DNA from 3 places in the Bradyrhizobium sp. JR3.5 genome. Region 1 is predicted to be linked to each of the others. Evidence: predicted binding sites of a transcription regulator. Region 1 holds the regulator's gene; each other region holds the start of a gene.
The links. Region 1 encodes HrcA, which represses chaperone genes, less so after heat shock. Its sites were predicted from a motif close to GTTAGCACTCNCNNNNNGNGAGTGCTAAC; they were not measured.
Positions count from the first base shown of each region.

Region 2: ACVWW1_RS04775 (co-chaperone GroES) is a predicted target of HrcA. The motif match lies at 4,011-4,039, and genes of this name have one in related genera.
Region 3: ACVWW1_RS24075 (co-chaperone GroES) is a predicted target of HrcA. The motif match lies at 2,618-2,646, and genes of this name have one in related genera.

Region 1 is NZ_JBSRYV010000002.1:2,801,531-2,809,252, reverse strand. It holds gene rdgB (RdgB/HAM1 family non-canonical purine NTP pyrophosphatase) at 1-197, opposite strand, end outside; partial or broken gene rph (ribonuclease PH) at 209-923, opposite strand; gene hrcA (heat-inducible transcriptional repressor HrcA) at 1,096-2,184, shown strand; gene grpE (nucleotide exchange factor GrpE) at 2,349-2,954, shown strand; gene ACVWW1_RS30330 (hypothetical protein) at 3,016-3,183, opposite strand; gene pncA (bifunctional nicotinamidase/pyrazinamidase) at 3,208-3,918, opposite strand; gene ACVWW1_RS30320 (hypothetical protein) at 4,015-4,953, opposite strand; gene dnaK (molecular chaperone DnaK) at 5,529-7,430, shown strand; gene dnaJ (molecular chaperone DnaJ) at 7,601-7,722, shown strand, end outside.
Region 2 is NZ_JBSRYV010000001.1:964,125-971,846, reverse strand. It holds gene ACVWW1_RS04795 (MFS transporter) at 1-1,138, opposite strand, end outside; partial or broken gene ACVWW1_RS04790 (NupC/NupG family nucleoside CNT transporter) at 1,255-2,513, shown strand; gene ACVWW1_RS04785 (cupin domain-containing protein) at 2,710-3,288, opposite strand; gene ACVWW1_RS04780 (usg protein) at 3,400-3,690, opposite strand; gene ACVWW1_RS04775 (co-chaperone GroES) at 4,083-4,397, shown strand; gene groL (chaperonin GroEL) at 4,440-6,080, shown strand; gene ACVWW1_RS04765 (hypothetical protein) at 6,746-6,961, shown strand; gene ACVWW1_RS04760 (hypothetical protein) at 7,002-7,199, shown strand; gene ACVWW1_RS04755 (Crp/Fnr family transcriptional regulator) at 7,217-7,722, opposite strand, start outside.
Region 3 is NZ_JBSRYV010000002.1:1,523,220-1,530,941, forward strand. It holds gene ACVWW1_RS24055 (protein phosphatase CheZ) at 1-220, shown strand, start outside; gene ACVWW1_RS24060 (hypothetical protein) at 764-1,243, shown strand; gene ACVWW1_RS24065 (hypothetical protein) at 1,440-1,703, shown strand; gene ACVWW1_RS24070 (hypothetical protein) at 1,903-2,421, opposite strand; gene ACVWW1_RS24075 (co-chaperone GroES) at 2,741-3,037, shown strand; partial or broken gene groL (chaperonin GroEL) at 3,243-4,887, shown strand; gene ACVWW1_RS24085 (hypothetical protein) at 4,983-5,270, shown strand; gene ACVWW1_RS24090 (antibiotic biosynthesis monooxygenase family protein) at 5,459-5,827, opposite strand; gene ACVWW1_RS24095 (MarR family winged helix-turn-helix transcriptional regulator) at 5,924-6,400, shown strand; gene ACVWW1_RS24100 (hypothetical protein) at 6,507-7,706, shown strand.

The DNA of each region.
Region 1 (7,722 bases):
GAGGCCTTCGCGGCCGCGATGGCCTTGATTGCCGCGTTGGTGCGAAAGCTGTCGCCGGTCTCCTCCGGCTCGGCGAGCCCGAGCTCGCCGGCTGACACCGCCTCCACGCCGTGCGGCGCCAGCAGTTCCCGCATCTCGGCAAGCTTGCCGGGATTATGGGTGGCGATGACGAGCCTTCCGGTGATTCGGCGATGCATGGCCAATCTGACTACGCCACCGCGATCTTTTGCAAGTCGACCAGACGCGCGACACCTTTGCGCGCCAGTGCCATCAGCGCCAGGAATTCACCTTCCGAGAACGGTGTCTTCTCGGCGGTGCCCTGCACCTCGATGATGCGGCCGTCGCCGGTCATGACGAAATTGGCGTCGGTGTCCGCCTCGGAGTCCTCGGCATAGTCGAGATCGAGCACCGGCGTGCCCTGGTAGATGCCGCAGGAGATCGCCGCCACGTTGTCGCGCAACACGTTGCTCTTCAGCATGTTGCGGGTCTTCATCCAGTTGATGCAGTCGGCCAGCGCCACCCAGGCACCGGTGATCGAGGCGGTGCGGGTGCCGCCATCGGCCTGGATAACGTCGCAATCGACCGTGATCTGGCGCTCGCCGAGCGCCTCGAGGTCGACGGCCGCGCGCAGCGAGCGGCCGATCAGCCGCTGGATCTCGACCGTGCGACCGCCCTGCTTGCCGGCGGAGGCCTCGCGGCGGGTGCGTTCCAGGGTGGCGCGCGGCAGCATGCCGTATTCGGCGGTAACCCAGCCGCGGCCCTGGCCCTTCAGCCACGGCGGCAACCGCTCTTCCAGCGTGGCGGTCACCAGCACATGTGGTGTCGCCGAACTTCACCATGCAGGAACCCTCGGCATATTTGACGACGCCGCGTTCCAGCGACACGGGACGCAGTTCATCGGGCGCACGGCGGCTTGGCCGCATTGGAAATCCTCCAGAATTCCGAGAAAGTGGGTTGGGCGTGCTTGTAGGAGGGGGAACGGGCAGCGGCAAGGGTTTTCGGCCCCGGTATGGTTCGGTGCCCGGGAGGCGAATGCATGCTTGTCACCGGGCTCCGGGAGCGACAGATTAGGCAGCAATTGTGAAGGACTGGAGTGTGACGCACCACGATCCGATAGGCCTGATCGCACCGCATGCCGGGCTCGCCCAGCTCAATGAGCGTTCGCGCGACATTTTTCGTCAAATCGTCGAAAGCTATCTCGCGACCGGCGAGCCGGTCGGCTCGCGCAATATCTCGCGGCTGATCGCATTACCGCTGTCGCCGGCCTCGGTCCGCAATGTGATGTCGGACCTCGAGCAGCTCGGCCTGATCTATGCGCCGCACACCTCCGCGGGTCGGCTGCCGACCGAACTCGGCCTGCGTTTCTTCGTCGACGCCCTGATGCAGGTCGGCGACCTCACCGAGGCCGAGCGGCAATCGATCCAGACCCAGCTGGCCGCGGTCGGCCGTGCGCAATCGGTCGAGGCGGCGCTGGGCGAAGCGCTGACGCGGCTATCGGGGCTGACCCGTGCCGCGGCTGTGGTGCTGACGCAGAAGTCGAATGCGCGGCTGAAGCACATTGAATTCGTGCGGCTGGAGCCGGAGAAGGCGCTGGTCGTGCTGGTCGGCGAAGACGGCCAGGTCGAAAACCGGGTGCTGGCGCTGCCGCCGGGCGTGCCGTCCTCGGCCCTGACCGAAGCGACCAATTTCCTCAATGCGCGGATCCGCGGCCGGACGCTGGCCGAAGCGCGGCTCGAGCTCGAGACGGCATTGACGCAAAACCGCGCCGAGCTTGATCAGCTCACGCAAAAGGTCGTCGCGGCTGGCATCGCGAGCTGGTCCGGCGGCGCGAACGAGGACCGCCAGCTGATCGTGCGCGGTCACGCCAATCTGCTCGAGGATCTGCATGCACTCGACGATCTCGAGCGCATCAAGTCGCTGTTCGACGATCTCGAGACCAAGCGCGGCGTGATCGATCTGCTCGGCCGTGCCGAGCGCGGCGAGGGCGTGCGGATCTTCATCGGCTCGGAGAACAAGCTGTTCTCGCTGTCGGGTTCCTCCACCATCATCGCGCCCTACGGCGACGCCCAGGGCCGGATCGTCGGCGTGCTCGGTGTGATCGGGCCGACCCGGCTGAACTATGCACGCGTAATCCCGACGGTCGACTATGCTGCGCGCATCGTCAGCAAGATGCTGGGTGGCTGATCGGGGCGGATTTGGCTTGCATTTGACGGCTTTCGTTCACCCTGGCCGGAGAGCCCGGTGCCCGAAGGGGGTATGTTACGCTTGATTTTCGCCGCCCAAAGCACGATATCCCGGGCAGCAATCCCCAAGATTTGAACCGACGCGAGTTTTCGAGAAGGCAAGCCATGACCGATCCGAACCGGGCCAATGACAACACCGAGAATTCGGCGCCGACGGGTGAGCCCGTGGTTTCGAAGCCCTACATCATGCCCGACGATCCCGAGGTGGGATCGGCCGAGGCGCTGGCCAAGGAACTCGCCGAGGCGAAGGACCGCACGCTGCGCACGCTGGCCGAGATGGAGAACCTCCGTCAGCGCACCCGCCGCGAGGTTGCCGACGCCAAGACCTACGGCATCACCGGCTTCGCCCGCGACGTGCTCGATATCGCCGACAATCTGCAGCGCGCGCTCGACGCGGTGCCGGCCGAGACCAAGGAAGCCGCCGATCCCGGCCTGAAGGCGCTGATCGAAGGCGTCGAGCTGACCGAGCGTTCGCTGCTCAACGCGCTGGAGAAGAACGGCGTCAAGAAGTTCGATCCGATCGGCGAGAAGTTCGATCCGAACTTCCAGCAGGCGATGTTCGAGGTACCCGATCCGTCGGTGCCGTCGGGCACGGTGGTGCAGGTCGTGCAGGCCGGCTACATGATCGGCGACCGCATCCTGCGTCCGGCGCTGGTCGGCGTCTCCAAGGGCGGCGCCAAGGCCGCTCCGAGCGCCGACATCACGGTCTGATTGCTTCGACGCCGGGCCTGAAGCTGTGAGCTTGCTGCTGTCGTGTCACGGCAGCGGCTTCTCATGAGCCTTCGGCCAATAGGTGCCGAAGCTCCGGAGTCTGCGGCTGCGCGAGCCGGCCAGCCGTGGTCTTGCGATGGCCGGTCATCGCGGCAATCAGCCCCCGCCGTTCGCAGCGACGGTGCGCGCTGCACGAATTCAAACGCGACGGGCGGCGCAACTCGGCCATGCGAATCTCGCGCGAGGCGGCGACTTACCCGATATCGGATGACTGGATCCGCTTGACGCCGGCCTTGTCCATGTCGGTCCAGGCCTTGGCCAGCGATCCCTGGGTGTCGATGCCGCGGCAGGCATCCTCCACGACATAGGTCTCGAAGCCGGCCTTGCGCGCATCGAGCGCGGTCCACGCCACGCAGAAATCGGTGGCGAGCCCGGCCACGAAAACCCGCTCGACATTGCGCGCCTTCAGATAGGCGGCAAGCCCGGTGGTGGTCTTGCCGTCGGCTTCGGTGAAGGCGGAGTAGCTGTCGACGTCCTTGTGAAAACCCTTGCGGATGATCAGCTCGGCCTGCGGGATCGCGAGCTCCTTCGACAGCGAGGCGCCGTCGGTGCCCTGCACGCAGTGGTCCGGCCACAACACCTGCTTGCCGTAGGCGAGGTCGATGGTCTCGAACGGCTTCTTGCCGGCATGGACCGAGGCAAACGAGACGTGTCCCGGCGTGTGCCAGTCCTGCGTCATCACCACATTGGCAAAGCTCTTGGCGATCTTGTTGATGACAGGCACGACCTGCTCGCCGTCCTTCACCGCGAGGCTGCCGCCGGGCAGGAAGCAGTTCTGGACGTCGATCACGAGCAGCGCGGAGCCATCGTCGGGCTTGATCGCAGCCGCCCAGAGATTCCTGGGAACCAGGGTCGCAAGCGCCAACGTGCCGAGGCCTGCAACTATCTGTCGTCGATCCAACATCGCGCCCCTCCTCGCTTTGATACCGCGCGAGGAGGCTAGTTCCGTTCGGCGAACGGCGAAAGTGGGATTTTTCCAACCCGCCTTACGTGGGGCCGATCAGCCGCGCGGCTGGATGCCGTCGCGGACCGTGCGGAAGCGCGGGAAGGCGGTCTCCCAATCGGTGCGCGGCGAGCTGCCGATGACCCGCAGCGATGTCTGCGCGCCGAATCGCAGCCACTGCACGATGGTCACCGGGGTGTTGTCCTTGCCGCTGACGGCGTCGATCCGTGTCTCGAAGCCGGGCTGGCCGTCGATCCGGATCGGTTCGGACATGGTGATCCGCCCATCGCGCACGCCGGGGATCGTGGTGGCGATCTGCTGGGCAAAGCGGCCGCGATCATCGGGCGTGGCCGGCGGCGCCGAAGCAATGACGCCGAGCAGCATGAAGGGCTTGGCCTCAAGGGCCTTGTCGTCGCCGTCGGCCATCAGCAGCGCCGCACCCGGCGCGAGCATGCGGATGTTCTTGAAACCGCTGAGCTCGGTGACCTTGAATGGCATCATGGCGAGCTGTTCGTCGACCGGCACCTCCTTGCGGATTTCGGCGGAGGCGAACATCTGCCGGACGGCGTCGTCGGTGTAGATCTTGCTCGCGTTCTCCGGCACCTGCACCGCGACATAGCCGGAGAAGGTCGGCCCCGGCAGGATCATAGAATAGCGCCGCACATTGCTGGCGCCGTCGCGGGCGCTCTCCACGGTGTAGTAGGCGAGGCCGGCCGGCGTCTCGAGGCTCTCGGGCTTGATGTTTCCGGTACCGGCCGGGTTGGCCTTGAAGGCAGTCACGACCTCGTTGTAGGCGTCCGCGGGCAGGTCGGCGATCAGGACCTTGACGCCCTGGTCCTCGGTCTCGAAGCCGATGAAGGATTTGGCGCGGACGAGGCCTACCAGCGGCTTCATCCCGACATGCGCGCCCGGCGGAAATACCACGTCGGCGGCAAAGCCATGACAGGTGGCAGCAATCAGCAAGGCAACCGCAACGAGAACTCGAAAAGGCGTCATGGGGGATCTACCGGTTTTGCTTGGTGGCCGCGCAACGGGGCCGGTGCAGGGCTGGATGGCCTCTTCAGTCGGACCGCTTTTAGCGGTTTTGATGGCCCTGCAACAGGCCGCCAAATCTCCGCTCCAGGCCAGCCGGTTCGATTCCATGGGCTTTTCGCCTTGATTGGCAGGCACTTTTCAGTTTCCCGAGGTTTCCAGGAACGACCGCCTGCGGCCGCCAGCGGCCAAACAGCGCGCCCTCGACCCGTGCGCCGCTCTCGCATACGACGTTTGTGAGCGTTCACTCAACAGCGCTGACGGCGCGCCGCTGACGTCGCGGTCGACAGCGGGCGGCATTCTTGCCGATTTGTTAACTTGGTCTGCGGCTTGAACCGGTGCCGCGGCCGGGCTGACACAATCTTTCAAACGTCAGTCTTTTCAGGCCTCAACGTTGCGTCCAGTCCTTGCGGGCAGGACCCTCTCTCCTATATCAGGCTCACCGTCGCAATATCGCGAGTATGTGAACGTCTGGGGGTTCGGTACGGAGCGCCGTCAGGGCCCAACCAACCTGCCGTAGCAAAGAGGATATCAAAACCATGGGTAAGGTCATTGGGATCGACCTCGGCACCACGAATTCGTGCGTCGCCGTGATGGATGGCAAGAACGCCAAGGTGATCGAGAATGCCGAGGGCATGCGAACGACGCCGTCGATCGTTGCTTTCACCGACGATGGCGAGCGCCTTGTCGGACAGCCGGCGAAACGCCAGGCGGTGACCAATCCCGAGCGTACGTTCTTTGCGGTGAAGCGCCTCATCGGCCGCCGCTATGACGACCCGATGGTCGAGAAGGACAAGAAGCTCGTTCCCTACAAGATCGTCAAAGCATCGAACGGCGATGCATGGGTCGAAGCCGACGGCAAGACCTATTCGCCCTCGCAGGTCTCGGCCTTCATTCTGCAGAAGATGAAGGAGACCGCTGAGGCGCATCTCGGCCAGAAGGTCGATCAGGCCGTCATCACGGTTCCTGCCTATTTCAACGACGCGCAGCGTCAGGCCACCAAGGATGCCGGCAAGATCGCCGGCCTCGAAGTGCTGCGCATCATCAACGAGCCGACGGCTGCCGCGCTCGCTTACGGTCTCGACAAGACGAAGGCCGGCACGATCGCCGTGTACGACCTCGGCGGCGGCACCTTCGACGTCTCGATCCTCGAGATCGGCGACGGCGTGTTCGAAGTGAAGTCGACCAACGGCGACACCTTCCTCGGTGGTGAAGACTTCGACATGCGCCTGGTCGGCTATCTCGCCGACGAGTTCCAGAAGGAGCAGGGCATCAACCTGCGCAACGACAAGCTCGCTTTGCAGCGCCTGAAGGAAGCCGCTGAGAAGGCCAAGATCGAGCTGTCGTCGACCACGCAGACCGAAATCAACCTGCCGTTCATCACGGCCGACCAGACCGGTCCGAAGCATCTGACGATGAAGCTGACCCGCGCCAAGTTCGAGGCGTTGGTGGCCGACCTCGTCGAGAAGACCATCGAGCCGTGCCGCAAGGCGCTGAAGGATGCCGGCCTGACCGCCGGCGAGATCGGCGAAGTGGTGCTGGTCGGCGGCATGACCCGCATGCCGAAGATCCAGGAAGTGGTGAAGCAGTTCTTCGGCAAGGAGCCGCACAAGGGCGTCAATCCCGACGAAGTCGTCGCGATCGGCGCTGCGATCCAGGCCGGCGTGCTGCAGGGCGACGTCAAGGACGTGCTGCTGCTCGACGTGACCCCGCTGTCGCTGGGCATCGAGACGCTGGGCGGCGTGTTCACCCGCATCATCGACCGCAACACCACGATCCCGACCAAGAAGAGCCAGGTGTTCTCGACGGCCGAAGACAATCAGGGCGCCGTCACCATCCGCGTCTTCCAGGGCGAGCGTGAAATGGCGGCCGACAACAAGATGCTCGGCCAGTTCGATCTGATGGGTATTCCGCCGGCTCCGCGCGGCATGCCGCAGATCGAGGTGACCTTCGACATCGACGCCAACGGCATAGTCAACGTCTCGGCCAAGGACAAGGCGACCGGCAAGGAACAGCAGATCCGGATCCAGGCATCCGGCGGTCTGTCCGAGGCCGACATCGACAAGATGGTCAAGGACGCGGAGGCCAATGCGGCCGAGGACAAGAAGCGCCGCGAAGCGGTCGACGCCAAGAACCATGCCGATGGCCTGGTTCATTCGACCGAGAAGGCTTTGGCCGAGCACGGTTCGAAGATCCCGGAGACGGACCGTCGCGCAATCGAAGATGCCGTCAGCGACCTCAAGGAAGCGCTGAAGGGCGACGACGCCGAGGCGATCAAGGCCAAGACCAACACGCTGGCGCAGGCTTCGATGAAGCTCGGCGAGGCCATGTACAAGCAGCAGGCCGAGGCCGATGCGGCCAAGGACGCTGCAAAGGATGACGTTGTCGACGCGGAGTTCACCGAGGTCGACGACGACAAGAACAACAAGAAGTCTGCTTAAGCGGGCTTGCGATCATGGCCCTCACACCAAAGAGCACGCGACGCGTCTCGGAGGAGTGGGGGTCATTTTTCTTTAAGGCGATCGCTGCATCTTCCAGACAGGCGCAATCCTTGACGCAATCCTCAGCGCAATCTTTGGCGATCGCGATGAACTTCGGACGGAATTGAAGGATGTCCACCAAGCGCTGCTATTACGAGACCCTCGAGGTCGAGCGGAACGCGGACGAGACCAAGCTGAAATCGGCTTTCCGCAAACTCGCGATGAAATGGCATCCCGACAAGAATCCGGGCGA
Region 2 (7,722 bases), on a different contig from region 1:
CGGCTGACGGCACGGCGCCGAGCAATGCGGCGGTGACGCCGCTCTCGAACTGGCCGAGCTGGTTGGACGCGTTGATGAACAGGAAGTTCACCGCGCCGACGCGGCCGCGCATCTCGTCGGGGGTGGCAAGCTGCACCAGCGAGAAGCGGATCACGACGCTGATCGTGTCCGCAGCGCCGAGCACCGCGAGCGCCAGCGCCGACAGCCACATCCATTGCGACAGCGCGAACACCACCGTCGCGACGCCGAACACGATCACCGCCTGGAACATGCGCATGCCGACGCGGCGGTTGATGGTGTGCCGCGCCAGCAGCATGGTCATCAAGAGCGCACCGACCGCGGGCGCGGCGCGCAGGATGCCGAGGCCGAGCGGGCCGGTTTGCAGGATGTCGCGCGCATAGATCGGCAGCAGCGCGGTGACGCCGCCGAACAGCACCGCGAACAAATCGAGCGAGATGGTGCCGAGGATCGCCGGATTGCTGCGCACGAAGGTGACGCCGGCATACAGGTCATCCGACACCGCCCCGTTCTTCGCCGCCGCCTGCTGCAGCCGGCCGATGCCGCCGGTGAGGAGCGCGCCGAACAGCCAGAACACCATCATGATGCCGTAGGGCGCGCTCGGCATCAGCGCATAGGCGAAGCCACCGAGCGCGGGTCCGGTAATGGTCGCAACCTGGGCCGCGCCGCTCGAGATCGCGGTCGCCCGCTGCAGCGACCCTTGCGGCGCGATCAGCGGCAACAGCGCGGCAGTCGCCGGGCTCTCGAACGCGCCGGCGATTCCGAGCACGAAGGCCGCAGCGAAGATCTGGATCTCGGAGATGGTGCCGGCAAATGTGCTTCCGGCGAGAAACAATACAGTCAGCGCTTCCGCCACCTGGCAGGCCTGCACCACGCGCTTGCGCTCGAAGCGGTCGGCGGCGTGGCCGGCGACGAACACCAGCAGCGCCGTCGGCAGGAATTGCACCAGACCGACCATGCCGAGGTCGAACGCGCTGCCGGTCAGATCATAAATCTGCCAGCCGATCGCCACCGCGCCGATCTGGCTGGAGAAGCGCGACAGGCTGCGCGACGACAAGAAGAACAGGAACGGTCTGTGGCCGAGCAGTTCGCGGGCACCGGCCGGCGTGGCAGAGGACATGCATGATTGCGTGACTGAGCCCCTGCAACTTGTCAATGGATTCGGGATGAACGCGTAACAGCATTGCGCTGCGTGGGGCCCCTGCTCATAATCGCTCGAAGGTTCTTGGGGGCGTGATGCTGCAATTGCAATCGGCGTTCGGCGTGGTGGCGTTGCTCGTGATCGCCTGGGCGTTGAGCGAGAATCGCTTGAAGGTGTCGCTGCGGCAGGCGGCGATCGGGCTCGTCGTCACGGTCGTCACCGCGCTGGTGCTGATCAAGGTGCCGCTGGTGACGCAGGCCTTCGGCGCGATCAACGATGCCGTCGGCACCATCGCGGCCGCGACACGCGCCGGCACCGCCTTTGTGTTCGGCTATGTCGGCGGCGGCCCGGCGCCGTTCGATCCCAAGGTGCCGGGTTCGGATTTCATCCTCGCCTTCCAGGCGCTGCCGATCGTGCTTGTCATGAGCGTGCTGACGACGCTGTTGTTCTATTGGCGCGTGCTGCCGCCTGTCGTGCGCGGCATGGCCTGGATGCTGGAACGCACGCTCGGTGTCGGCGGCGCGGTCGGGCTTTCCACCGCCGCCAACATCTTCCTCGGCATGGTGGAAGCCCCGCTCTTCATCCGCCCCTATCTGGCGCAGCTCACCCGCAGCGAATTGTTTCTGGTGATGACCGGCGGCATGGCCGGGATCGCCGGCACCGTGCTGGTGCTCTACGCAACGCTTCTTGCGCCACTGATTCCCGATGCGGCCGCGCATTTCGTCATTGCCTCGGTGCTCGGCGCGCCGGCCGCGATCCTGGTCAGCCTGATCATGGTGCCGGAAACGTCGGACCAGCGCACCGGCGGGGTCGCTCGACGATCCCGATGTTCAGGTGTCATCGACAATGGACGCCATCGTGAAGGGCACCGCCGGCGGCCTCGAGCTGCTGATGAACATCATCGCGATGCTCTTGGTGCTGGTCGCGCTGGTCTATCTGGCGAATGCAATCATCGGCCTGCTGCCGGAAATCGGCGGCGCGAAGATTTCGCTGCAACGGCTGCTCGGTTACGTCATGGCGCCGGTGTGCTGGCTGATGGGCCTGCCATGGCCGCAGGCGATCACGGCCGGAAGCCTGATGGGCACCAAGACCGTGCTGAACGAGCTGATCGCCTATGTCGACCTGTCGAAGCTCGGCCCCGACGCGCTCGATCCGCGCTCGCGGCTGATCATGCTCTACGCAATGTGCGGTTTTGCCAACTTCGCGAGCCTCGGCATCATGATCGGCGGCCTCGGCATCATGGCGCCCGGGCGGCGCGACGAGATCAACGCGCTCGGGCTGAAGTCGATCGTCTCGGGCACGCTGACGACCCTGCCTGATGGGCGCGATCGTGGGGATGATGACAGCGCCGTAGCCCGGATGAAGCGCAGCGCAATCCGGGGCCGTCCGACTGCGGGCACGAGCCCCGGATTTCGCTGCGCTCCATCCGGGCTACAAGATCTCACCCGGCTCGTCATGCCCGGGCTTGACCCGGGCATCCATCGATCAGCGAAGACACTTGCGAAGCTGGATGGATGGCCGGGTCAAGCCCGGCCATGACGCAGCGAGGCTTACGCCTTCAGCTCCACCGTCTTGAACTCGGCCGGCAGGATCACCTCCAGCAGTTCGACGTCATCGGAGTAGTCCAGGATCATGTGCCGGATGCGCGGCGGCTGGGTCCAGGCGCTGCCCTCTTTCATCAGCGTCTCGCCCTCGCCTTCCATGTAGGTCTTCACCCAGCCCTTGAGCACATAGACCATCTGGAACTCGACGTCGTGGAAGTGCAGCTTCGAGACCTCGTCCGGATTGCACGGTCCCTGCAGCCGGATGACATGCGCCTGCGCGAGACCATGGGATGCTGCGGCAATGCCGAGGTCGCGGTACTTGGCGTAGGCGCGCAGCCCGTCGGCCTTGAAATCCTCTTCGCGGTGATGGCTGATGGCGACGCGCTGCTTCGGCCGTGCCTTGGTTGCTGTCTTGGTTGCTGTCTTGGGCGCGCTCTTCTTGGCTGCGGTGACGCGGCCCTTGGACTTAATGGTCTTGCGCGCGGACGATTTCGCCGACGATTTCTTGGCGCCGGCGCCGAGCCCCGACCATTTCTTCTTCACCGCGGTCTTGGCTGCGGATCTCGATGCCGTCTTCTTGGCCATTGTTCGCCTCCCGTCTTTTTGTGACGGGCGAAGGCTAACACAAGTCGCGCCGCGCGAGGTGGGCAAAGGCGCAGGCCGCGCCTCGCCCCCTTGCCTTGCCCCCTTTGCGGATCAATGCAGCCGGAACACGCCGTCGACGGCGCGCAGTTCGGCCGGCTTGACCAGCTTGGAATGCGCCACCGTCACCGAGAACAGCGGGCCTTCGAGCTTCTCCTGCCAGAAGGCGAGGAAATCCCGCAGCGCCGGAAATTTCGGAAACAGGTCGTAGTTCTGCCAGACATAAGTTTGCAGCAACGAGGGATGGTCCGGCATCCGATACAGGATTTGCGCCGTCGTCAGTCCATACCCCAGCAACTGCTTCCGGAAATCGTCGGAAACAACCCCACCAACTCGCGAGACCATGCCAACCTCCTGTGACGGAGCGCATTCACATGGCGGCCGACCCCCGCCGGACCACCGGCAATGGATGCGCTCACATGAGAGAAATGTGACGCACGCGACTAACCCATCTCAAGCCCAAATGTTTAATAGGTTGTTGAAATTTCTTGCGTTAGCAGCAGCTTACCGCATCTGCTAATAGCCCCGGCGACCCCTGCGGGGCGGCATTAAGGATGCCGAAATGATCTCGAAATGATCCTGGCAGCCGTCATTCGCGAGTGCCAATTTTTCTGCTAGAGCCACTTGCCCGCCGCCAAGGCTTGGCCTATCTCCTGCTCAGTTAGTCTGGCACTCGCTGGGCTGGACTGCTAACACTCCAAAAATCTACAGCATATGCAAACGTTTAGGAGGACTGCATGAAATTCCGTCCGCTTCACGACCGCGTCGTGGTCAAGCGTATCGACGCCGAAGAGAAGACTGCTGGCGGCATCATCATTCCGGACAGCGCCAAGGAAAAGCCCTCGCAGGGCGAAGTCATCGCCGTCGGCCCGGGCGGCCGCGACGAAGCTGGCAAGCTGATCCCCATCGACATCAAGGTCGGCGACCGCGTCCTGTTCGGCAAGTGGTCGGGCACCGAGGTCAAGATCGACAGCGAAGACCTGCTGATCATGAAGGAAAGCGACATCATGGGCGTGCTCGACGTCCCCGCTTCCAAGAAGAAGGCGGCCTAAGCGCCTCTTTCCCTCCCAGGTAAATCTCAAGGAAAAATTCAGATGGCAGCTAAAGAAGTCAAATTCTCCGTCGATGCGCGCGACAAGATGCTGCGCGGCGTCGACATCCTCGCCAATGCGGTGAAGGTCACTCTCGGCCCGAAGGGCCGCAACGTCGTGCTCGAGAAGTCGTTCGGCGCTCCCCGCATCACCAAGGACGGCGTCACCGTCGCCAAGGAGATCGAGCTCGAGGACAAGTTCGAGAACATGGGCGCCCAGATGGTGCGCGAAGTCGCTTCCAAGTCCGCTGACGCGGCCGGCGACGGCACCACCACGGCCACCGTGCTCGCCCAGGCGATCGTGCGCGAAGGCGCCAAGTCGGTTGCCGCCGGCATGAACCCGATGGACCTGAAGCGCGGTATCGACCTCGCGGTCGAAGCCGTCGTTGCGGACCTCCAGAAGAACTCGAAGAAGGTCACCTCGAACGAGGAGATCGCCCAGGTTGGCACCATTTCGGCCAACGGCGATGCCGAGATCGGCAAGTTCCTCGCCGACGCCATGAAGAAGGTCGGTAACGAGGGCGTGATCACGGTCGAGGAAGCCAAGTCGCTCGAGACCGAGCTCGACGTCGTCGAGGGCATGCAGTTCGATCGCGGCTACATCTCGCCCTACTTCGTCACCAACGCCGACAAGATGCGCGTTGAGATGGACGACGCCTACATCCTCATCAACGAGAAGAAGCTCTCCTCGCTGAACGAGCTGCTGCCGCTGCTCGAGGCCGTGGTGCAGACCGGCAAGCCGCTGGTCATCGTCGCTGAAGACGTCGAAGGCGAAGCCCTCGCCACCCTCGTCGTCAACCGCCTGCGTGGCGGCCTGAAGGTCGCGGCCGTCAAGGCTCCGGGCTTCGGCGATCGCCGCAAGGCCATGCTGCAGGACATCGCGATCCTGACCGGCGGCCAGGCCATCTCGGAAGACCTCGGCATCAAGCTCGAGAACGTCACGCTGCAGATGCTCGGTCGCGCCAAGAAGGTGATGATCGACAAGGAAAACACCACGATCGTCAACGGCGCCGGCAAGAAGGCCGACATCGACGCCCGCGTTGCCCAGATCAAGGCGCAGATCGAGGAGACCACCTCGGACTACGACCGTGAGAAGCTGCAAGAGCGTCTCGCCAAGCTCGCAGGCGGCGTCGCGGTGATCCGCGTCGGCGGCGCGACCGAAGTCGAGGTGAAGGAGCGCAAGGATCGCGTTGATGACGCGATGCATGCGACCCGCGCGGCTGTCGAGGAAGGCATCGTCCCGGGCGGCGGCGTCGCCCTGCTCCGTGCTTCCGAGCAGCTCAAGGGCCTGCGCACCAAGAACGACGACCAGAAGACCGGCGTCGAGATCGTGCGCAAGGCGCTGTCGGCTCCGGCTCGCCAGATCGCGATCAACGCCGGTGAAGACGGTTCGGTCATCGTCGGCAAGATCCTGGAGAACAAGGCCTACAATTACGGCTTCGACTCCCAGACCGGTGACTATGCCGACCTCGTCAAGAAGGGCATCATCGACCCGACCAAGGTCGTCCGCACCGCGATCCAGAACGCTGCCTCGGTTGCCGCGCTGCTGATCACCACGGAAGCGATGGTTGCCGAGCTGCCGAAGAAGAACGCCGGCGGCCCTGCGATGCCTCCGGGCGGCGGCATGGGCGGCATGGACTTCTGAGTCCAGCCTCTCGGGCAATTTACGAAATGCAAAACCCCGGCAGCGATGCCGGGGTTTTTGTTTGGGGTAGGCTCGCCGGGCTACTTACCGCAGCGCGGCCAATGCAAATACCTTGCACAACCTCACGCTGATGCAGGGGCCTCACGCGGCTCTCAGCATGCACGTTATGCACAACACTCTCCGTAAATATACGTTGGTCTGAGTTGACAATCTCAAAAAAATTTCGTGCGAGAGTCGCAAACCGAACCGACACTGTCGCCTTCGTCTCGCACAGTAAGCTCGGGACGAGATCGAACTTCACTCTCAAAAATCTGAATCGAGCACGGAGCGTCAGCTCCCGTGACGCGAGCAAGCGTCGCGGAGAATGCTCTCACTTGCGAGGGAGGCTGTGCGGTGGGGGAAAGCGAAGAGGTTCTCTGCCAAGCCGCCTGAAGAAGCGGCGTTGAAGTCACATCGAGGATTCGTTCAAGGAGGGACCTGGCCGGTTGGAAGAAGCCCAGTGACGAGAGCGTGCAGCCCCCACTGCCGATGCTCCGTCAAACGCCGCAGGTGTGCGATGCCACCCAACTACCCCGCGCACCGATCTGGGGCCAATCCAACCGGCCGGACTATTTCTGCAAGGCAAAAGGCAAAAAAGCAAAAGGCGATATGGGAGGGAGGCGCTCATGGGCATGGTAATGGTCAGATGTCCGCAAACCGGACACGCGATTTCCACCGGAATCAAAACCGATCGCGAGAGCTTTCGACGCAGTACCGTGTTCTTCGCGCGCACGCCCTGTCCGTTTTGCCGCGCGGATCACGCCTGGTTTGCGCGGGACGCCTGGGTCGATGAGCCGAGCATCCGCGTGCGGCGACGCCGCGGCGGCGGTTCACCGGCCTGACAATGGTCACCGCTATTGACGACCGCGATGGAGGGACACCATGGCGCAGGTGCAGATCTCGACGGAAACGTCTGCCTGGCTGCTGCAGGCCAAGGACTTTCTCGATGAAGCACGACGGCTGAAGCCCGGTCCGAAGCGCAATCAGTTGCGCGAGACCGCAAAGGTGCTGCGCGAGATCGCGAAGCTCGAAGGGGTATCCTCGCCTGCACGGGAGCTTGATCGGCTGCCTGGAAGCTGATTCGACCAGGAACGCGCTCACACGGCGTCGTCCGCCTCGATTTCCGGGATGCGCGGATCGTTAGCCGGCGCCATTCCGCGCGTTCGAACCTTGTCGCCCGAGAAGATCTCCTCGGCCTCGATACGCATGACGCGATGGCATTCGCACGCCGCCGCCAAGAGCCGCGCCTGGTCAATCTCGATCCGGCCTCGTTGATCCGACCTGATCGCACCGCGCTTGCGCAGATTGCCCATCAGCAAGGTCACCGTTGTTCGTCGTACGCCGAGGATTTGCGACAGCGCGTGCTGGGTCAGCGGGAGGACGTCGCTGTCGACGCGGTCGCGAAGCTGAAGCAGCCAGCGCGCCATCCGCGCCTCGACCGGGTGGAGCGCATTGCAGGCGGAGCCGAGCTGAAACTGGATCAGCATCGATCTGACGTGCTTCTGGATCGCCTGCCGAATCCCGGGACTGCGGCCGAAAGCGGCATGAAAGCGCGGCGCCGGGATCCGGGAGGCGGTACCAGCCGCACGAACGACGGCGGTAA
Region 3 (7,722 bases), 1.3 Mb from region 1:
CACCGGCCAGCGCATCAGCAAGGTGATGCAGACGATGAAGTTCATCGAACAGCACATCAACGAGATGATGAACATCTGGGGCGGTGTAGACGCGATCAAGACCCACTCCCCGCCGATCGTCGACACCCGCGAGGGCGATGCCCGCCTGCTCAACGGCCCGAAGCTCGACGGCGACGCCGGCCACGCCTCGCAGGACGACATCGACGCGATGTTCAACTGAGATTTGTCGGATCGAAACGAAAAGCGCCGGCCTTCGGGCCGGCATTTTTGTTTGGGCGATGGTCCAGCCTCGTGAGGGATCACCCGACAGAGTTGTGAGATTATCGCGGTCGCCGCTTCGTGAGTGACCTTGCGCGGCAGCTTTCCTTGCATGCACGTCAAGTGACACCTCTGTCTCGACCGCATGCAGTTTGTGCCAATTGTGACATCTGCAAATTTGCTGGCAGGTCCGCTATCGCAGGCGCATACTGTGTGTGAGGGAATTGTCATGCGTGCGCCGGGAGCCAACGTTGGGTGCCCGTTGCATCGGACTTCCGGAGTGAATCCGGTCGCCCCGAGCGGGGCTTCGTACTTCCACACAGCACAGGTTTGCGGGCCACTCGTTACGCGCATCCGGCGAGGGCAAGCCGGCTTCGCTCGGGCGCAGCCGTCATTGAAACTGTGACGATGCGCGGCGGGTTGCTTCCGCGCTGATACCTGCGCCTTGTTAAGGGATCACCGATTGGGGGGAGCCACTGAAAGTACTCAACACTGGAGATAGAACATGACGCGAAGAATTGTCAGAAATACTGCAATTGCGCTCTCGACTTTCGCTTGTGCGACACTATTCTCCATCACCTGGTCCGAGCAGGGTGGCATTTCGGCTTCGGTCGAAAGCGCCCAAGCGCGCGTGGGCCGACCGCTGACGCCCATGAGCGCCGCGGGCGTTGCGCGTCGTCACACTCGGCGCGCCGCGTACGGGTACGGGGTCGGCGCGGGGATCGCCGCCACGGCCGCGGTCGCCACGGCAGCCGCCACTGCGCCGGCCTATGCTGGCTGGGGCACGAATAACTGGACCGATGCATACGCCGCCCAGACGGATCCCCACTTTGGCCAGCCCTACTATCCGGCACGAGCCTACTATGGTGGCAGCCCGTATTACGGTTATGCCGGATGGGCAGACTACAAGGCAGCCAATGGCATCACCTGCGAACCTGGCACGATGACGAAGATGGCCGACGGCCACACTTACGTCTGTCAGTGAGATCCGCGCAACGACACGGAAAGAGGGCGGATCAATGAGCCGCCCTCTTTCATTTGAAGCAGATCGATCTCGCATAGTGGCGGCCCGCGCCCAGCGTTGATCTACGTCAACATCGCCTGTCCCTTGCCACTCATGTTCAGCCGTACCTGAACCGGCGCCATCATCTGTCGGTTCGCCTGCGATGAAAGGGATCACCATGCATCGGACGAACATTCTTTCGACCAAGTCGGTGACGGTTACGGGGATCGTGGCCAGCCTCTTGTTGGGTACAGCAGGTGTCGCGCTCAATTCGGCACCGGCCAAGGCGGTCGTCTACTGTCAGTATGTCGGCTATCCGCATGGTTGCGTGGCGAGGGCAGGCGTCGTGCTAAGGCCTCGACCGGTGGCGCGGGCTACGGTTCGTCATCACGCGGGCGGCAACCTGAATGGTGGCGTCAATCGGGTCGGAGTCCGGCGATAAGGCAGTTCTTTGCGAGTCATGACCCGGGGGCGCACGGCAAGGTTCGAGCGCTGGGGTTCGTTCAGGAACAGACGAAATCGCCGGCCCTCGGGGCCGGCGGTTTTTGTTCTTGACCTGCTTCAAGGCCAATTCCTCGGTGCGCAATTGCGCACCTAAGGTTTGATGCCTCGCATCGCCCTCGAATGACGTGCCAGCCGCGTTACGCCCGCGGCGCGCAGCGGACGTAGACCATGTTGCCGTAGCGGGTGGCGGCGTCCTTGTCGACGAAGCGGGTGATCAACACCCGGCCGTCGAACGAGATGATCTCGCGGTCCTGCTCGCCGGGCACAGGTCCGGGCGGGCCGATATAATTCTTGCCGCTCGGGGAACCCTTCAGCCGCAGTTCCTGCGGGGTGGCCTGGTCGGCCAGATGCATGATGACGCCGCCGTTCTGGCCGGCGCCGATCACGTAAGGCTGCTTGCACTGGCCGCGTGCGGCGGCCTCGGTGCGGGCGCGGTCGGCGGGATTCTGGAACGAGGCGAGGCCCCAGCGGCCGACGATCTCGTCGGGGCGGATGCTCGCCGGCATCTCCGGGGCCACCCCCGGTTCGACCGGCCCCGGCTCGGGGTTCGACGACAACGACGGCAGGCTCATGCTGCCGCACGCCCCCAAAAGTGTCGTCAGCGCCGAAACAGCCGCGAACCGTGCGACCAATCGCGCGTTGAGTGACCTGATCATATGCATCCCCCGAACTATCTCCCGGCCGCACCCGTCATGCAGCCAAGCGTAAAACTTAAGGCGGAGCAATGACGTCTGACAAAATTACGTCATCGCTACGATTTGGTTTCCGGTCCACCATCCTATATTGGCCTCACCAAGGCCTTAACCCGTTTGCTTGACAGAAACTGCGCCAAGCCATATTTCCCGGCGCACAATTAGCACTCTCGCACCACGATTGCTAAATGCGCCGGGCGTCCTGCCTGGCGCCGACCGGACCGGCATTCAACGCCGGTCTCGATGAACCGGACCTGAAACCGAGCCTCCAAGAGGGAACGTCATGGCTAAATCCACCTTCCGCCCACTGCATGACCGCGTCGTGGTCAAGCGTATCGATGCCGAGGAGAAGTCCAAGGGCGGCATCATCATTCCGGACTCGGCCAAGGAGAAGCCGTCGCAGGGCGAGATCGTCGCCGTCGGCCCGGGTGGCCGCGACGAGGCCGGCAAGCTGATCCCGATCGACCTCAAGGTCGGCGACCGCGTGCTGTTCGGCAAGTGGTCGGGCACCGAGGTCAAGCTCGACAACCAGGAGCTCCTCATCATGAAGGAGTCCGACATCATGGGCGTGCTGGCGTAAGGCCACGACCAATTCGAGAAACGCGACGCTCGCTCCGCTGTCATGCCCGGGCTTGACCCGGGCATCCATCACGCTTCCCAAGACTCTCACGAGGGCGATGGATTGCCGGGTCACCTAGCACGAAGACGCACTTCGTGCTTTTGCCCGGCAATGACGCGCAAAGCGAGCGGCAAGCAATTCACAGACATTCCAGGAGTTCAAATCAATGGCTGCCAAGGACGTAAAATTCGCCGGAGACGCCCGCGACCGCATGCTGCGCGGTGTCGACGTGCTCGCCAATGCCGTGAAGGTGACGCTCGGCCCGAAGGGCCGCAACGTCGTCATCGAGAAGAGCTTTGGCGCTCCCCGCATCACCAAGGACGGCGTCACCGTCGCCAAGGAGATCGAGCTCGAGGACAAGTTCGAGAACATGGGCGCGCAGATGCTGCGCGAGGTCGCCTCCAAGACCAACGACACCGCCGGTGACGGCACCACCACCGCGACCGTGCTGGCGCAGGCCATCGTCCGCGAGGGCGCCAAGGCGGTCGCCGCCGGCATGAACCCGATGGACCTGAAGCGCGGAATCGACACCGCGGTCGCCGCCGTCATCAAGGACATCGAGAAGCGCGCCAAGCCGGTCGCTTCCTCCTCGGAAGTCGCCCAGGTCGGCACCATCTCGGCCAATGGCGATGCCGCGATCGGCAAGATGATCGCGCAGGCGATGCAGAAGGTCGGCAACGAGGGCGTCATCACCGTCGAGGAAAACAAGTCGCTCGATACCGAGGTCGACATCGTCGAGGGCATGAAGTTCGACCGCGGCTATCTGTCGCCCTACTTCATCACCAACGCCGAGAAGATGACCGCCGAGCTCGAGGATGCCTACATCCTGCTGCACGAGAAGAAGCTGACCGGCCTGCAGTCCATGCTGCCGGTGCTGGAAGCCGTGGTGCAGTCGGGCCGTCCGCTCCTGATCCTCGCCGAGGACGTCGAGGGCGAGGCGCTGGCGACGCTGGTGGTCAACCGCCTGCGCGGCGGCCTCAAGGTCGCCGCCGTCAAGGCGCCGGGCTTCGGCGATCGCCGCAAGGCGATGCTGGAGGACATCGCGATCCTGACCGGCGGTCAGCTGATCTCCGACGACCTCGGCATGAAGCTCGAGAACGTCACGATCAACATGCTCGGCCGCGCCGGCAAGATCGTGATCGACAAGGAGAACACCACGATCGTTCAAGGGCGCCGGCAAGAAGAAGGACATCGACGCCCGCGTCGGCCAGATCAAGGCGCAGATCGAGGAGACCACCTCGGACTACGACCGTGAGAAGCTGCAGGAGCGCCTTGCCAAGCTCGCCGGCGGCGTTGCGGTGATCAAGGTCGGCGGTGCGACCGAGGTCGAGGTCAAGGAGAAGAAGGACCGTGTCGAGGACGCGCTGAATGCGACCCGCGCCGCAGTGCAGGAAGGCATCGTGCCCGGTGGCGGCGTCGCGCTGCTGCGCGCCAAGAAGGCGGTCGGCCGTCTCACCAACCCGAATGCCGACGTCCAGGCCGGCATCAACATCGTGCTCAAGGCGCTCGAAGCTCCGGTCCGCCAGATCTCGGAGAACGCCGGTGTCGAGGGCTCGATCGTGGTCGGCAAGATCCTCGAGAACAAGTCGGAGACCTTCGGCTTCGACGCCCAGACCGAGGAGTATGTCGACATGGTCGACAAGGGCATCATCGACCCCGCCAAGGTGGTGCGCACCGCGCTGCAGGACGCCTCCTCCGTGGCCGGCCTCTTGGTGACCACCGAAGCCATGGTCGCCGAGCTGCCGAAGGACGCGGCACCGGCGATGCCGGGCGGCGGCATGGGTGGAATGGGTGGCATGGGCGGCTTCTAAGCCCCGTCTGCACATCCGCGTCGAGATCGAAGGCCGCCTCCGGGCGGCCTTCTTTTTTGGCAGTTTGATTACGATCAAGACCTAAGGATCATCTCATGTCGCGCGACGCCAAATCGCTGACGTCAACGCTGGTGCTGTTCTACGCGATCGGCGCCGTGCTCGCGTTGGGCGCCTATGCCCTGGACAGCATCGATGATCTTGCGGTCGTCCTGACGTTCTGGATCAGGCAAACGATAACGTTCGCCGTCCTCGGCGCTGGTTATGGCCTCTACTACGTGATCTCCGGTTCTACCGGTCATCGTCCAAACGCGCCGCTGCGATTTCTGGACATATCGTTTCTGGCTGCTGCCGCCCACGCTCGGGGTTGGCATGCTTGTGCATAGCTGAGCGATTTTTGAGGGCGACATCCAAACCTCCCTTTTTTCCTTCGCGGACGGGCTGTGATGCTTGGCACCACTGTCATTGCGAGGAGCGATAGCGACGAAGCAATCCATTTTTCCGCTTGCGGCCCGATGGATTGCTTCGCTTCGCTCGCAATGACGTGGATAGGCCGGGATAGGCGGGTACGAATTTAAGCCACGCAGATGTCAGCCACCGCCACCTTCTGGAACAGATGCGGCGACGCCACGGCCGAGGCCGGGTAGGCGGCGAGCTTGGCCCTGAACTCGGGATTGGCGAAGGCGGACCGGAAAGCCGCGGTCGACTCCCACACCGCGTAGTTCAGATAGGCCGGGCTGTCGCCGAGCGCGCGGTGCAGCTGGGTCGAGATGAAGCCGGGCTGCCGCTTCATGATGGCGGCGTCGGCCTGCCAGGCTTTCAGAAAGATCTCCTCGTCGGCCTGGTCGAGCGTGAAGACGTTGACGAGCACGATATTGCTGGCATCGACCGCGAGCTGACGGTCGATCGGGAATGCGGGGTCGAGGGGACGCATCTGCGGCATGGTTGGCTCCGTCGATTTGGTGCTATGATGTCATTCCGCTACGATGGATACATATCGTTTTGACATCATGATGTCAACATCAACTTATGGTGACAAATGCCACAGACCAAGCGAACGCCGGCCGGCGAAGCCCTGAGCAGCCTGATTCTCGACCTGTTCAGGCTCAACAGCCTGCTGTTCACCGCCGGCGACCGGCTGGTGGCCGGGCTTGGCCTGACCAGCGCGCGCTGGCAGATCCTCGGCGCCATCGTCACCGCCGAGCGCCCGCAACCGGTCGCGTGGCTGGCGCGCGACCTCGGCGCTGCCAGACAAAACGTGCAGCGGATCGTCAACGACCTGCAACGGGACGGGCTCGTCACATTCGAGACCAATCCGCATCATCGCCGCGCCCAGCTCGTTGTGCTGACCGAGAAGGGACGGCACGCCTTCGAGGCGGCCATGCGCCTGCAGCTGCCCTGGGTGAACGGCCTCGCCGACGGATTGTCGATCAAGGACCTCGAATCCACCAGCCGCGTCGTGAGTACGCTGCGCGGCAGGTTGGAGAGCGGCCAGGAACCGGACGACCGCGCATGACAGCGATTCTGGAAGCGCCGCCGTTAGGCGGCCTTCTTTTTTGGCCAATGACACGGAGGTTTGCTAGTTACGGCGGAACCGATTCTGCCCTTCGAGGACTTATCGTATGCGCGCGCTCCCGCTCCTGCTGCTCGGTCTTGCCGTCGTCTCGGCACCTGCCCTCGCCCAGATGAAGCTGCAAACGAAGCCGGCACCGTCGAACGGCCCCGAGACGCGCTATTTCACTTCGATCGACGGCCTGATGGACGGCAATGCCGACGTCGTGCTGAAGGAAACCCGCCAGGGCAAGACCGTGACCGCGGCCGTGCTCGACGTCTGCTATCCCGCCGACAAGAGTTCGGACCGCAAGGACCGCTTCGTCGCCAACCTGACCGTCAACGGCCAGACGCTGTCCGGCACCACCCAGAGCGTCGCCGACAAGCAGCCGATCACGGTCAAGCTGAACCGCAAGCAGACCGGCGACAGCTTTGAGTTCCGCGGCCAGATCACGATCGGCCAGACCGTGACGGAGGTCGCCTCGACGGACAATTCCGATCTCAGCGAGAAGGAATTCCAGGACAACCAGGCCACCGAGGACGGCATCACGCCGCAGCCGAAGGACTTCACCGACGTCTCGCCGGAAGCGATCGGGGTGCGGGTGAAGCTCGATGCGGCAGCCGATTTCCTCAAGAGCCTGAAGGGCGAGGCCGCCGAGATCGGCACCTCCAGCCTCGCGGTGACCTGCGATGCGATGCGCTCCGGCGAGCAGACCATCAACCTCACCGTCGATCCCGAGCACGCCAGCGCGCTGCTCGCCAAGGCGAAATCAGCGCCCGGCGTGACGGCGGCCGGCTGGACCAGCGGCGTGGTCGAGATGGACCGCACCATCCGCTTCGCCGCCGCCGACTGGCGTGATGGCGACAAGATCAACAAGGACAAGCTCGCATCCGCGATCGCGGGCGTGCTGGCGAAGACGCTTTCCGCAAAGCCAGCCTCGGCGACTTGGAACGCGAATACCGGCAAGCTCAAGCTGGTGCTGAAGCGGCCGAGCGCGATCTACCCTGCGCTCGGCCTCACCCAGAATTACGAGGTCACCGCCGTCGTCTCGCCCGACAAGCCCGGCAGCTCGGACAAACTGATGCTGTGGGTCTCGAGCCCCACCGTCTCGACGTCGGACGACAGCGCCGGCGCCAAGCTCAATCTGTCCGACGATTCCAGCAGCGACGAGGAAGGCAGCGAGGCCAAGGACGACAACGGCGCGATCGACGCGCTGGTCAAGGAGCTCAAAGGCCAGCGCTGGGACGCCGACAAGTCGGTGTGGCGGTAAGGCCGGCGCTCGCCTG